DNA from 4 places in the Pedobacter folensis genome. Region 3 is predicted to be linked to each of the others. Evidence: riboswitches for the same ligand, from Rfam matches in the RefSeq annotation. Region 3 holds a riboswitch; each other region holds the start of a gene.
What was found. Region 3 has a riboswitch for S-adenosylmethionine ahead of AC04QZ_RS15325 (redoxin domain-containing protein). Riboswitches for the same ligand answer to the same signal wherever they lie in the genome.
Positions count from the first base shown of each region.

Region 1: it holds a riboswitch for S-adenosylmethionine, as region 3 does, so the genes downstream of both, metH (methionine synthase) here and AC04QZ_RS15325 (redoxin domain-containing protein) in region 3, are expected to answer to the same signal.
Region 2: it holds a riboswitch for S-adenosylmethionine, as region 3 does, so the genes downstream of both, AC04QZ_RS04620 (SusC/RagA family TonB-linked outer membrane protein) here and AC04QZ_RS15325 (redoxin domain-containing protein) in region 3, are expected to answer to the same signal.
Region 4: it holds a riboswitch for S-adenosylmethionine, as region 3 does, so the genes downstream of both, AC04QZ_RS02475 (O-acetylhomoserine aminocarboxypropyltransferase/cysteine synthase family protein) here and AC04QZ_RS15325 (redoxin domain-containing protein) in region 3, are expected to answer to the same signal.

Region 1 is NZ_JBWJIF010000002.1:922,503-925,655, forward strand. It holds gene AC04QZ_RS12555 (hypothetical protein) at 1-174, shown strand, start outside; gene AC04QZ_RS12560 (Bax inhibitor-1/YccA family protein) at 213-968, shown strand; SAM riboswitch class I at 1,085-1,189, shown strand; gene metH (methionine synthase) at 1,311-3,153, shown strand, end outside.
Region 2 is NZ_JBWJIF010000001.1:1,151,861-1,155,013, forward strand. It holds gene AC04QZ_RS04620 (SusC/RagA family TonB-linked outer membrane protein) at 1-1,745, opposite strand, end outside; SAM riboswitch class I at 2,071-2,177, opposite strand; gene AC04QZ_RS04625 (peroxiredoxin family protein) at 2,314-3,153, shown strand, end outside.
Region 3 is NZ_JBWJIF010000003.1:163,914-167,066, reverse strand. It holds gene AC04QZ_RS15330 (SusC/RagA family TonB-linked outer membrane protein) at 1-236, opposite strand, end outside; gene AC04QZ_RS15325 (redoxin domain-containing protein) at 680-1,807, opposite strand; SAM riboswitch class I at 2,051-2,150, opposite strand; tRNA gene AC04QZ_RS15320 (tRNA-Ala) at 2,370-2,446, opposite strand; gene AC04QZ_RS15315 (hypothetical protein) at 2,529-2,735, opposite strand; gene AC04QZ_RS15310 (CatA-like O-acetyltransferase) at 2,807-3,153, opposite strand, start outside.
Region 4 is NZ_JBWJIF010000001.1:623,559-626,711, forward strand. It holds gene AC04QZ_RS02470 (homoserine O-acetyltransferase family protein) at 1-483, opposite strand, end outside; gene AC04QZ_RS02475 (O-acetylhomoserine aminocarboxypropyltransferase/cysteine synthase family protein) at 512-1,843, opposite strand; SAM riboswitch class I at 2,108-2,218, opposite strand; gene AC04QZ_RS02480 (hypothetical protein) at 2,429-3,153, shown strand, end outside.

The DNA.
Region 1 (3,153 bases), on a different contig from region 3:
GGCTGGATTGTGGGCGTAAATTTTCAGCAACACGTTATTACCGAGTTTCGCGACAATAACATCGATTATTACATTAACTTTGGTGGTGCTTTTGACAACCTGCCATGGCGCACCTTAAAACCTTTACAGTTCTTTAAAAAAGTTGAAGAACTGCTGACAAAAAGATTAAACTAAATATTTATTTTTATATAGTTAAATACACAAAATTTAAAATGGAACAACAAAATTATCAATATCAGGACAACAGTGTTTTTGTACAGGAAAAATCTGCATCTAAACGTTTCTTCGGAAATGTTTTCTTATGGATGTTCGTCGCACTAGCTGTTTCTACAGTTGCAGCTTATTTTATCGCCAGTACACCGGCGGTATTGGATTATCTTTTATCCTATAACCCACAAACAGGTAAGGGCGGCTTTACCGTTTTAGGGTACATCGCAATATTTGCTCCTCTAGGGTTAGTATTCTTAATGGGTGCTGGTATGCAAAGAATGTCTTATCAGGCATTAATTGGTGTGTTTTTGCTTTATTCTATATTAACAGGAGTAATGCTCAGCTTTATCTTGTTAACTTACTCCTTGCCATCAGTTGTAATTAGTTTTGCTGCGGCTGCTGCGATATTTGCGGTAATGGCAATAATGGGATATACCACAGATACCGATCTAAGTAAATTTGGCCCTATATTATTTGCAGGTGTAATTGGTTTGGTGATCATCAGCATAATCAATATGTTTTTAGGTAGCTCAACATTGGGTTACATTATGGGTTTTATCGGAGTGGCGATTTTTACTGCATTAACTGCGTACAAAGTTCAGGAGCTTAAAAGAATTGGTGAAGGATTAGATGAAAACGGAAACACTTTAGGTGTAAATGAGAGCAAAAAGCTAGCAATTATGGGTGCGTTGTCGCTTTATATCACTTTTATCAACTTGTTTTTGTCGCTGTTACGCATTTTCGGTAACAGAAGATAAACCTAAATAACAGAACAATATTCTTAAGGCTGCGCAGTTTTGCGTGGCCTTTGTAATTTTATTTGGTAGCGAAGCGATAATTTTTGGAATTGATGTTGCTTTGTTGCATTTTTGTATGCTTATTAAGAAAGACGGAGGGATTAGACCCAACGAAGTCTTAGCAACCTGTAACCATACAAGGTGCTAAATTCTATTCTGCAAATAGCGGAAACAGATAAGTTTAGGATTACGATTCACGTACCAACTTTTTAAATAAGCCTTTTAGGATGTAATAATGTATAATGGAAGATGTATGATATGTCTTGCCATTTGCCATTTTCCATCCCACATTTTACACAACAAATGGGTATAAGAGAAGAATTAGAAAAACGTATTTTGGTGATTGATGGTGCAATGGGTACCATGATTCAGCGATATACCTTAACCGAAGAAGATTTTAGAGGGGAGCGATTTAAAAACCATCCCTGTGATGTAAAAGGCAATAACGATTTGCTCAACATCACACGTCCGGATATTATTAAAACAATACACCTGGAGTACCTGGCGTCTGGTGCCGATATTATCGAAACCAACACGTTTAGTACACAGCGCATTTCCATGGCCGATTACCAGATGGAAGACCTTTCTTACGAAATGAGTTTCGAAGGCGCGCGAGTGGCAAAAGAAGCCGTAAACGAGTTCATGGCTGCAAATCCAGACCGTAAATGTTTTGTGGCTGGTGCTATAGGCCCAACAAACCGTACCCTTTCCATGTCGCCTAATGTAAACGACCCTGGTTTTAGGGCGGTTTATTTTGATGAGCTGGAAGCCGCTTATTACGAGCAGGTACGTGGTTTGGTTGATGGTGGTTCGGATGTATTATTAATCGAAACCATTTTCGATACTTTAAATGCTAAAGTGGCCATTGTAGCCATTAAAAAATATGAAGAGGTAATTGGCCGTAAACTGGAGATCATGATTTCCGGCACCATTACCGATGCCTCCGGAAGGACACTTTCAGGTCAAACTGCCGAAGCTTTCTTAAACTCTGTCATGCATGCAAAACCATTAAGTATTGGTTTTAACTGTGCTTTGGGTGCTAAAGAAATGCGTCCGCATATCGAGGAACTCGCTGCAAAAGCAGGCTGTTATGTTTCGGCCTATCCAAATGCAGGTTTACCAAACGAATTTGGTGCTTATGATGAACAACCGCACGAAACGGCACATTTGGTTGATGACTTTATTGCATCAGGTTTTGTGAACATCGTGGGAGGCTGTTGTGGTACTACACCAGAGCATATTGGCTGTATTGCGAAAAATGCAAGGAAAGCGGAACCCCGCAAAATCCCGGTATTGGAGCCTTACATGCGTTTAAGCGGATTGGAGCCTGTAACCATTACTCCGGAAAGCATTTTCGTGAATATTGGTGAAAGAACCAATATTACAGGATCTCCTAAATTCTCTAAACTGATTTTGGGTGGCGATTACGAAGCTGCACTGGCTGTTGCTTTGCAGCAGGTTGAAGGCGGTGCGCAGGTAATTGATGTGAACATGGATGAAGGGATGTTGGATTCAGAAGCCGCGATGACTAAGTTTTTAAACCTCATTGCTTCTGAACCGGATATTGCCAAATTGCCAATCATGGTCGATTCATCTAAATGGTCGGTTATCGAAAATGGCTTAAAATGTTTGCAGGGAAAAGGAATCGTAAACTCCATCTCATTAAAAGAGGGTGAAGATAAATTCCGCGAAAGCGCCCGCAAAATTATGCAATATGGCGCTGCAGTGGTAGTTATGGCTTTTGATGAGCAAGGTCAGGCCGATAATTATGAGCGCAGGAAAGAAATCTGTAAAAGAAGTTACGATATCCTGGTAAACGAAATTGGTTTCCCGGCAGAAGATATTATTTTCGATCCGAACATCTTAACCGTAGCAACAGGACTCGAAGAGCATAACAATTATGCCGTCGATTTTATAAATGCCACCCGTTGGATCAAAGAAAACCTGCCTCATGCTAAAGTGAGCGGAGGGGTTTCTAACATTTCTTTCTCTTTCAGGGGAAATAATACCGTTCGCGAAGCGATGCACTCTGCATTTCTTTATCACGCCATCCAGGCTGGTTTAGATATGGGGATTGTGAACGCCGGAATGTTGGAGGTTTATCAGGAAATTCCACCCGAATTGTTAGAAAGGGTAGAAGATGTGC
Region 2 (3,153 bases), on a different contig from region 3:
TTTGATGAAACCAATGGATCGCGGGAGTTTTTAAGGGTATAAAGTCCTGCAATGGCCAGTTTTGGTGCACTTTGATCATTCTGTTCAATATATTGCCTGCGAATGTTACCTCCTCCCAGCAATTCGAGACTAAAATCGTCATTTAACTGTTTGTTAAAATTTAAGGTCGCATCGGTATTGTTCTCATTCACGGTGAAAGCACTTTCCGTGTACGAGCCAAAAGGCGTGCCGTTCGTACCATAAGCAATCCTCACTTTACGCCTATCATTGTAATAATCTGTTCCGGTTCTGAAATTGAAATCAAGTCCGTCAATAATTTTATAATTCAGTGCAACACTTCCAATAATACGGTTACGGTTTTGCGATACGGTATTCTCGTAAGCTACCCAATATGGATTGCTGTAATAGCTGTTGTTCCAGTTAAACGTTTTTCCATTTTCATCCAAATAATTTTTCAATTGGTTAATATCAACCTGACGACCAAACCAGGTAAACTGCAACATGGTACTGGTTGATCTTGAACCACCCGTTCCAGGTAAGTTATCAGAGTTAAGTCTGCTGTAGTTTGCGTTCGCTGTTAAACTTAATTTAGGGGTTATTTTTAAGGTAGTATTCAGCACAAATGAATTTTTGCCCTGTCCGGAGTTAGGCACAATACCCACCTGTTTTAAGTTGTTGTATGATATCCGATAGTCGTACTTTTCACCTGCATCTGCAACCGATACGCCATTGTTTAATGAATATCCGGTTTGAAAGAAGTCGCGCACATTATCAGGGTGTGCTACAAATGGAACCGCCACTCCTTTCGAATAAAATTGTGGAATTAATCTGCCATCCAATTTTGGTCCCCAGCTTTCGTCTACTCCATCATTAAGGCCTTTACCTGCACCATCTACATAACTGAACTGACCTTCTGAACCCTGACCAAAGGCATTTTGATAAACGGGAAGGGTGAGTAACGTTTCTAAAACGGCATTTGAATTGACCTCAATTCCCAATCCTTTTTTCGATTTACCGGTTTTGGTTTTAATGAGGATAACCCCTGCTGCAGCCCTCGAACCATATAGTGCCGCGGCATTTGGTCCTTTTAACACACTTATTGATTCTATATCTTCGGGATTGATATCCGAAATGGTATTTGCATAATCTCTTGCCCCAGCCGAATTTAACTGAGAATTGTCTACCGGAATTCCGTCAACCACAAATAAAGGCTGGTTATTTCCGGCAATAGAGGTTTCACCTCTGATGACTACCCGTGATGAACCCATACTCCCCTGGCTATTGGTTACCCTTACACCGGCTATTTTTCCGGCGAGTGCATTTACCAGGTTGGATTCTTTAGCTTCAGCCAAATCCTGTCCTTTCAATTCCTGAACCGCATAACCGAGCGATTTCTTCTGTCTTGAAATACCCAGGGCCGTAACCACTACTTCATCCAGCGCATTATCGCTCGACTGGAGAATGACTGAAATCGGGCCGGCATTTTTATTGATCTGTATTTCCTGGCTCTTAAAACCGATGTAAGAAAACAACAGGGTACCTTTATCTGGTGCATTGATAGAGAAAGCGCCCTTTGCATCAGAAATCGTGGCTTGTTTAGTTTCTTTTATTAAAACGGAAACACCAGGGAGTGTTTCACCATCTGCCGACTTTACCGTTCCGGTAACCTTCGCATCCTGAGCGGAAAGCTTTTGCGCGATGAGGAGCAGCAAGATAAACGCTATTGATTTTAAATTTTTAAACATATTGTGTAGTTAATAATTAGTTAAAAGGGATAATAATTTTGGGCAAAACCATTTCACCACGACTAAAACGTGTTTGTTTTTAAAGCAAATAAGGATTGGTTAGTCTAAAAAAGCCTGTTAAAACGGAGCAATTTTAACAGACTCCACGCATTCGGAAGCCTGCGTTAGGGTTTACATCAATGGATTTCAGCTCGTCTGTCTTTTTCATTTGAATGATTTTATTTAATGCATAATTTAATCTCAAGAACGCATTCAGGGCAAAAAAAAAGCACCCCTTAAATCAGAAGTGCTCCATATAATTCTTATAAGGATAACGCAAACAACTGACTTAACTACCCCAGATTCATCCGGGATGGAATTAGCACCATTTCTAAAAATTAGATGGTTGCTAAGGCTTCACAGGGCCATTCCCTCCGCCTTTCTTGATAAGTATTTTAAAATAACTGGGGCAAAGGTATAATTAATTCCATTTATCCTATAGTTTTTATAGATTTTTATTCAAATATTTTTTCTTTGGCAATTACATCCCTATATTTGTCGACTAATTTAGTCGATTAAACACATCCCAATGAAACTCAAATCCCTATTAACAGCCCTATTGGCCATATCAACCACCTTTACCTATGCACAGGAACATACTACATTAGCAAATAACCAGGCGAAAAAACTTCAGGAGAAAAAACAAAAAACTTTTGTTGCCCTTGGTAGCTGGCGCGGGATAGCTAAAGTAAAGGAAGGATTAGAAATCCCTTTCAACTTCGAGATCAGTGAAAAAAGCGGACAGCAGAAATTATATTTTCGTAATGCCGAAGAGCGTTTTGAGGGTGGTCTGATTAAACAAACATCCGATTCACTTTTCGTTAAACTGGACCAGTTTGATAACGAACTCGCCTTTGCCATAGACGGCGACCAGTTAACCGGTACATTAAGGAAACAGGATAATACAGGTAAAGCTTTGGTGATTGTTGCCGAGCGAAAAAATTACCGTTTCAAAACGACAGCTAAACCTGCAACAGCAGATTATTCCGGCAGTTATGATGTGGTTTTTAAATCTCCCAATGGCAAAGCGGAAAAAACAGTAGGTTTATTTAAACAGACGGGAAACAAACTAACAGGTACTTTTTTACGGGTGACCGGCGATTCGCGTTACCTGGAAGGTGTTGTAGAAGGAAATGAATTTCAACTTTCGAGCTTCATTGGCTCCTCTCCTGCCTATTACAAAGGAACTTTCCAGGCAGATGGTTCGTTAACAGGCGAAATTTTAGGTGCAAGGGGAAGTCAGCCTTTTACCGGAACCAAAAACAAAGATGCAGCCCTACCCGATCCTTACAAACTTACTTATCTGAAAAAAGGATACAAAACACTTGATTTTAGCTTTCCTGATGTAAACGGTAAAAAGATTTCGTTA
Region 3 (3,153 bases):
AAACCGAGGTAGCTAAACTCAATTGTTTTTGCCGAAGATGGAGCAACGATGGAAAACCTCCCGTCTGCATCAGTTTGCGTGGCAATTTTACTGCCCGCTATTCTTACAGAAACAGCAGGAATGGGCAGCCCGTCTGCCACAGCTATTACCTTTCCTGTAATAACTTTGGTTTGTGCCCTGGCATTAAAGACTGCAAAAAGGCACAGTATAATAAGCGAAAATAACTTTCGTTTCATTTATGATGGTTTTAGTTAATGAATGTTGATGCCAGGTCCCAATTCATGGCAGATATTGAAATTTTACCCACAGCGATTTCATTGCTAACAGAAAAACTGCCTAGCCTTAAATCAACACAATGCTTTAAGAAGAAAAATGGGGTAATTTGGGAGAATAGGATAGTTTAAGCAGTAATACAATCGTTTACGGCTAAGGGACATCCATTTAATTGACGAACTAATTTTTTAGGATATTTTCATTATATTTGTTTGAGTGGTTAAACATTAAGTCGCATTATTGGTCACATACCGTGATAAATCACTTGATTCAGGGGCGGCCTCAATCGCCCCTGTTATTATTTATCTGGTAACCTTTTATACACTTTGCATAAAAGGGCAGCTGTCTTTTTTCTCTTATTATTTCTAAAACTTATTAATTAATTTTTATTGAACCGTATTCTTATCTATTTACTTTTAGCCTCCAGAAGCGACGCCAGTTTTTCTTTCAATGCTTCTCCACGAAGTCCTTTTGCGATAATCTTTCCATCTGGATCAATTAAAAAGTTTGCCGGGATAGATCTGATTCCATATTGTTTTGCTACCGCATTGTCCCAAAATTTTAGGTCAGAAACATGTGTCCATGTTAACTGGTCATCGGCAATGGCTTTTAACCAGGCCTCTTTTTTCCCAGGCTGATCTAAAGAAACACCCAATATGGTAAACCCTTTATCTTTATACTGATTATAGGCTGCTACTACATTAGGATTCTCCTGTCTGCAAGGTCCGCACCATGAAGCCCAAAAATCAACCAGAACATATTTTCCTTTAAAATCAGATAATTTTACCGGTTTATCGTTTACATCATTTTGTGTAAAATCGATTGCCTGAAGTCCAATTTTGGTTTTCTTTACTGCGTTGAAGTAAATTGAAACATCTTTACCAGCTTTACTTTCTTTTACCGTCCCATCTAAACCAGCATAAACCTGTTCGGCTTCTGCCTGTACGGTTTCACTGGTGGCAATCTGCTGAATTGCGTTTAAGCTTATGTAAGATTTAGGGTTTTTCCTTGCAAAATCAAGGTATATCGGTTCCAGCGCCTTACTTGCTGCTTCATAACGTTTATAAATCGAATCGGTTAGTGCCTTATTTTTTTTTTGTTCAGGACTAAGTTTACCAAATTCGCCGCTTATGGCTGCAAGTTTATCCTGTACAGGTTTGGTCAGTGCTTTTAACTTATCATTATCGGCATTTACTTTCGATCCGGTAATTGAAGCATTTTTTAAAGAATCTGCGGTGGCGAGTTTAAGGGTACCTGTTTCGAGATAAAAGGACAATACATCCCTTTTTCCGTTTTTTTCAACTGGTTTTCTATAAAGCGATGCCCTAACCGGATCGGCTACATGGCCAGAAAAGGAGAATGATCCATTTTTTAATTCTGTAGAATCGGTAAGCGATTGTCCGTTCTGAGCATAACTGAGGTATACTTTTTCGGGGGCTGATGATTTTTTCAGGGTTCCCTCAATAGAGAACGGTTTCTGTGCCATTGCTGCAACCGGAAGGATACTAATGGCAATTAGTAGTGATTTTTTCATGGTTTTTGGTTTTATGGGTTCTTTTTATAAAATAATTAAGTTCAAAGTTGAAACATCATGTAAGCCCAACTACCTGATAATACGCTCGAAATAGTTGTTGCCTTTCAGCTGGAAGATATCAGGTTTCATCCCGGCAAAAACTTTGTTCGGGAGTGGTATCGTCAGCGCTGGTGTTTAAATAAATGTTCATTTTTTAATCTTTAAAATTTACCACAGGCTCATTCAGATTCTTTAGCGAAATCTTTCTTATCTTTCCTTGGTTAGAGGAAGGATTTAGCACCTTATTTGGCAACAGGTTGCTAAGACATCACAGGGCCTTTCCCTCAGTCTTTCTGGATAAGTCTGCAAAATTATTCCTTGCAGGAGCAAATATATATAATTCCTATAGATTTTGTAGTCTTTTTATTTAAAGTCTAAAAAAAGTGGTTATACCTGTAAAAACGCTCATGAAAATTGCATATCTATGACTGTTGATGTAACAAACTTGGTGGATATTTAAGCTGCTATGCAAGGGAAGAAACCCTTTAAATGATAAAGGCCACCTTACAGGTAGCCTTTAATGTGGTGGAGAATATCGGATTCGAACCGATCACCTCTTCACTGCCAGCGAAGCGCTCTAGCCAAATGAGCTAATCCCCCAATTTTAAATTTTCAAGCTTCCTGCCCGAGCAGCAAAAATAGCAAATACTTTCTCGAATGCAAATGATAATTCATTTTTTAATTAATCTTTAGGTTTAAAAGCAAGCAAGGCCATTAAACAGATTACCGCAAACACCGATTGCATAGGATAATTGATGAACAGAAAAAGTACAAATGTGGCAATAAGCAACAGCACAAAAAACATAATGGCCTTAAAAACGGTATCCATATAACACATGGCTACAACAGCCAAAAGGTAAAAAGGAATAATAACGGCAGCTATAAACATCGCCGAAAATAAATTCCTAATATTAACCGAACATTAAATATGCTTTAGGTTTAATTGCTTAAAGTTTTGAATTAAATATATTCGTTAACTTCTTTTTTGTTTAACAGCTCCTGATAACAATCTACAAATTGGGCCACGTTATAGCCATCCATCAAGGCATGGTTTACGTGTATGGAAACCGACATTATTTTTCTCCCGTTTTCATCTCTAACTTTACCAAAAGATATTTTAGGGCAGCTATCCTGATAAGCATAATTGCGGGCATGTGATAAAGAAGTGAAATTTAACCAGGGTAGTGCCGAATAGTGGATTACATTTTCGCCTGATGAGGAAGGGATTAAACCTTTGCTGGCCTGCACCTTTTCAATCTCTTTATTGGCCGCTGTCCTAAAATCTTCAAAGTCATTATAGAAATCCA
Region 4 (3,153 bases), on a different contig from region 3:
GGTGGCAATCAAAATCAGGTTTTCGATTTTATTCGGTTCGGAAATACTCCACTCCACAGCTTGCTGACCACCTAACGAACCACCGATTAATAATTTTATATAATCAATACCTAAATGCGATGCCAATAACTGGTGTGCCGATACTAAATCGCGGATGGTAAACTGAGGAAATGAAAGATAATAAGGCAAACCTGTTACGGGATTGGTACTTAATGGGTTCGAGCTACCATAATGCGAACCTAAAACATTGGCACAAACGATATAATGCTCTTCCGGATTGAACAATGAGTTTTGACCGAATAAACCTTCCCACCATTCAAAAACATCAGCATTGGCGGTAAGTGCATGGCAAACCCAAATCACATTATCTTTATTTGCATTTAATTTGCCATAAGTTTGATAAGCAATCTGCAGGTTACGGATTTTTTTTCCGCTCTCTAATTTGAACTGTTTATTATAGTGATATGTTGATGTTGTACTCATTGTTTTGTTGTATTCGGAATATTAACGGTTAGGCTTGTAAATGCGCTGTTGGAGCGGTAGCTTTAATGGTGGCGAACGCTTGTTCGAAATCGGCTTTAATATCATCAATATGCTCAATGCCGACTGAAACCCTTAAGGCATTTGGTTTAACACCCGCTGCCAATTGTTCTGTTTCGCTTAATTGCTGGTGTGTTGTGGCTGAAGGCTGAATGATCAATGTTTTGGCATCACCTACATTGGCCAGATGCGATACCAGTTTTAAGTTATCAATTACCTGTGTTGCGTTTTCTTTGCTTCCGGCCAACTCGAACGATAATACTGCCCCAAAACCATTGCTTAAATATTTTTTAGCCAGGTTGTTGTATTTGCTGCTGGCCAAACCAGGGTATTGAACTTCTTTAACCAATGGATGGTTTTCTAACCAGGTGGCTAATTCTAATGCATTATCTACATGGCGCTGAACGCGGAGCGATAAAGTTTCTAATCCTTGTAATAAAAGAAAAGAATTGAAAGGGGATAAGGCCGGTCCAAGATCTCTTAATCCTTCTACACGGGCCCGGATAATAAACTGGATATTGCCGAATGGTCCGCCGATGCCAAAAACATCGCTAAAAACCAAACCATGATAACCTTCCGAAGGCTCAGAGAATTGTGGGAATTTTCCATTGCCCCAGTTGTAATTTCCACCATCAACGATTACACCGCCAATACTGGTACCGTGGCCACCAATCCATTTCGTTGCCGATTCGACCACGATATTGGCGCCATGCTCTAAGGGTTTAAACAAATAACCACCTGCGCCGAAAGTATTATCGACCACCAATGGCAGATCATATTTTTTTGCAATGGCCGCAATTTTTTCGAAATCAGGAACACTAAACGCCGGATTGCCAATGGTTTCTAAAAAGATCGCTTTGGTTTTATCGGTAATTTTGTTTTCAAATTCTTCAGGCACATCCGGATTTGCAAAATCGACATGTATACCCAAACGTTTGAAAGCTACTTTAAATTGATTATAAGTTCCACCGTAAATGTGAGATGAAGAAACGATACTGTCTCCAGCTTCCAATATGTTGTTTAAGGCTATAAATTGAGCGGCTTGTCCTGAGGCTACGGCCAAAGCAGCTACACCACCTTCTAAAGCCGCAATACGTTTTTCGAAAACATCGTTGGTTGGATTCATGATCCGGGTATAGATATTTCCAAACTCTTTTAAAGCAAATAAATTAGCCCCATGTTCGGCATTTTTAAAGCCGTAAGAAGTGGTTTGATAAATAGGAACCGCTCTTGATCCAGTTGTAGGATCTATTTCCTGACCAGCGTGTAATTGTAAAGTTTCAAATTTATATGATGTTGACATAATTTCTATTTTTTTTTTGGTGTGATTTAGATAGGTGGAAATTAGGGTAATCCTAAAACCTAACAGGGCGTATCCCGATTTCGCGGGACCTTCCAATTTGAAAGAAACAAAAAAGGAAGATTTTTAAATTACTGTATGCAACAGCACATACAAGTAATCGCACGCATCTCGCAACAAATAAAAGAAATAGAAGTCCGTTCTACCTTTTTAAGGTTAGCACTGGGTTCGCTTAGCGATTGAAGATTTAATGTTTTCATCAGTTCTAATTTATATCTCCAAATAACACCATGTTATCCGGTCAGGAATTGGCACCTTCTCTTTCTGAGGGTTGCCAGTGGGTCATCGAGCCAGTCTCTCGCCACTTCTTTATAAATCAACCTGTGAAGATTGACTTTTATTTAGCTTTCTGCCAAATAATATTCCAAATGTCTGAATTTAATTTTAATCCACAAAATAAAATTTCGAAATTACATTAACGCACTGAAAATGAATGGTGTATTTTTATGGTGTGATGACAATGCGAAACTTTTAATAAGAAATTAACGCTTAAAATTCTAAGTTTGTGTTACCTATCTAAATTTAATCATGATGAAAAATACAAAAGCCCTATGTTTAGGCCTGCTCTTTACTGTAATAGGTTTAAGCAGCGCAAACGCCCAATTCGGAGGTTTAAAAGACAAACTGTTAAAAGTAGGCACTGCTCAGGGTGCTAAAGCCTTAGGGGTAGACAAGTTTTTAAAACAGCCCGCTGCCATTACCACCAGCTTTGAAGATGTAAACAGAGAAGGCGAAAAGCTACCTGATTTCATTAATTCATTAAATTTAAAGGCCCAGCCATTATATTTATTGCCTAAAAACCCAGAGGGTGGTTTTGTACTTTGCGAAGGTTTATACGAAATGACCAATAAAAGTTATTGTTTAAAAGCCGGAACTTTTGCGCCATCAAAAGGCGATGGTTATATGTTTGCACCAGTTTTAGGTCCGAAGGAAGAAATTGTGGTTTCTATTCTGAAAAGCGCTGAGAAACATCCTGATGTAGACCAACATGATATCCAGGCTTTACTCTGGACGATCATTGCCAGAACAAAATTTGCCGATTTTAATGGACAAGTTAAAGTAACTGCCATTAAATTATTAACACCAAAACAACTTACCCAATTAGAAGGTGGTGCATTAGGCATTTTACCCTTCGATGTAATGGAAAAGGCCAAAGATCAATTGCCTGCAGGTGTGAGGGCCGTTTTTGAAGCAGAAAATAATATCCGCCAGTTAGTCGCTTCTGGAAATTATACCTACGCAGATATGGAAAA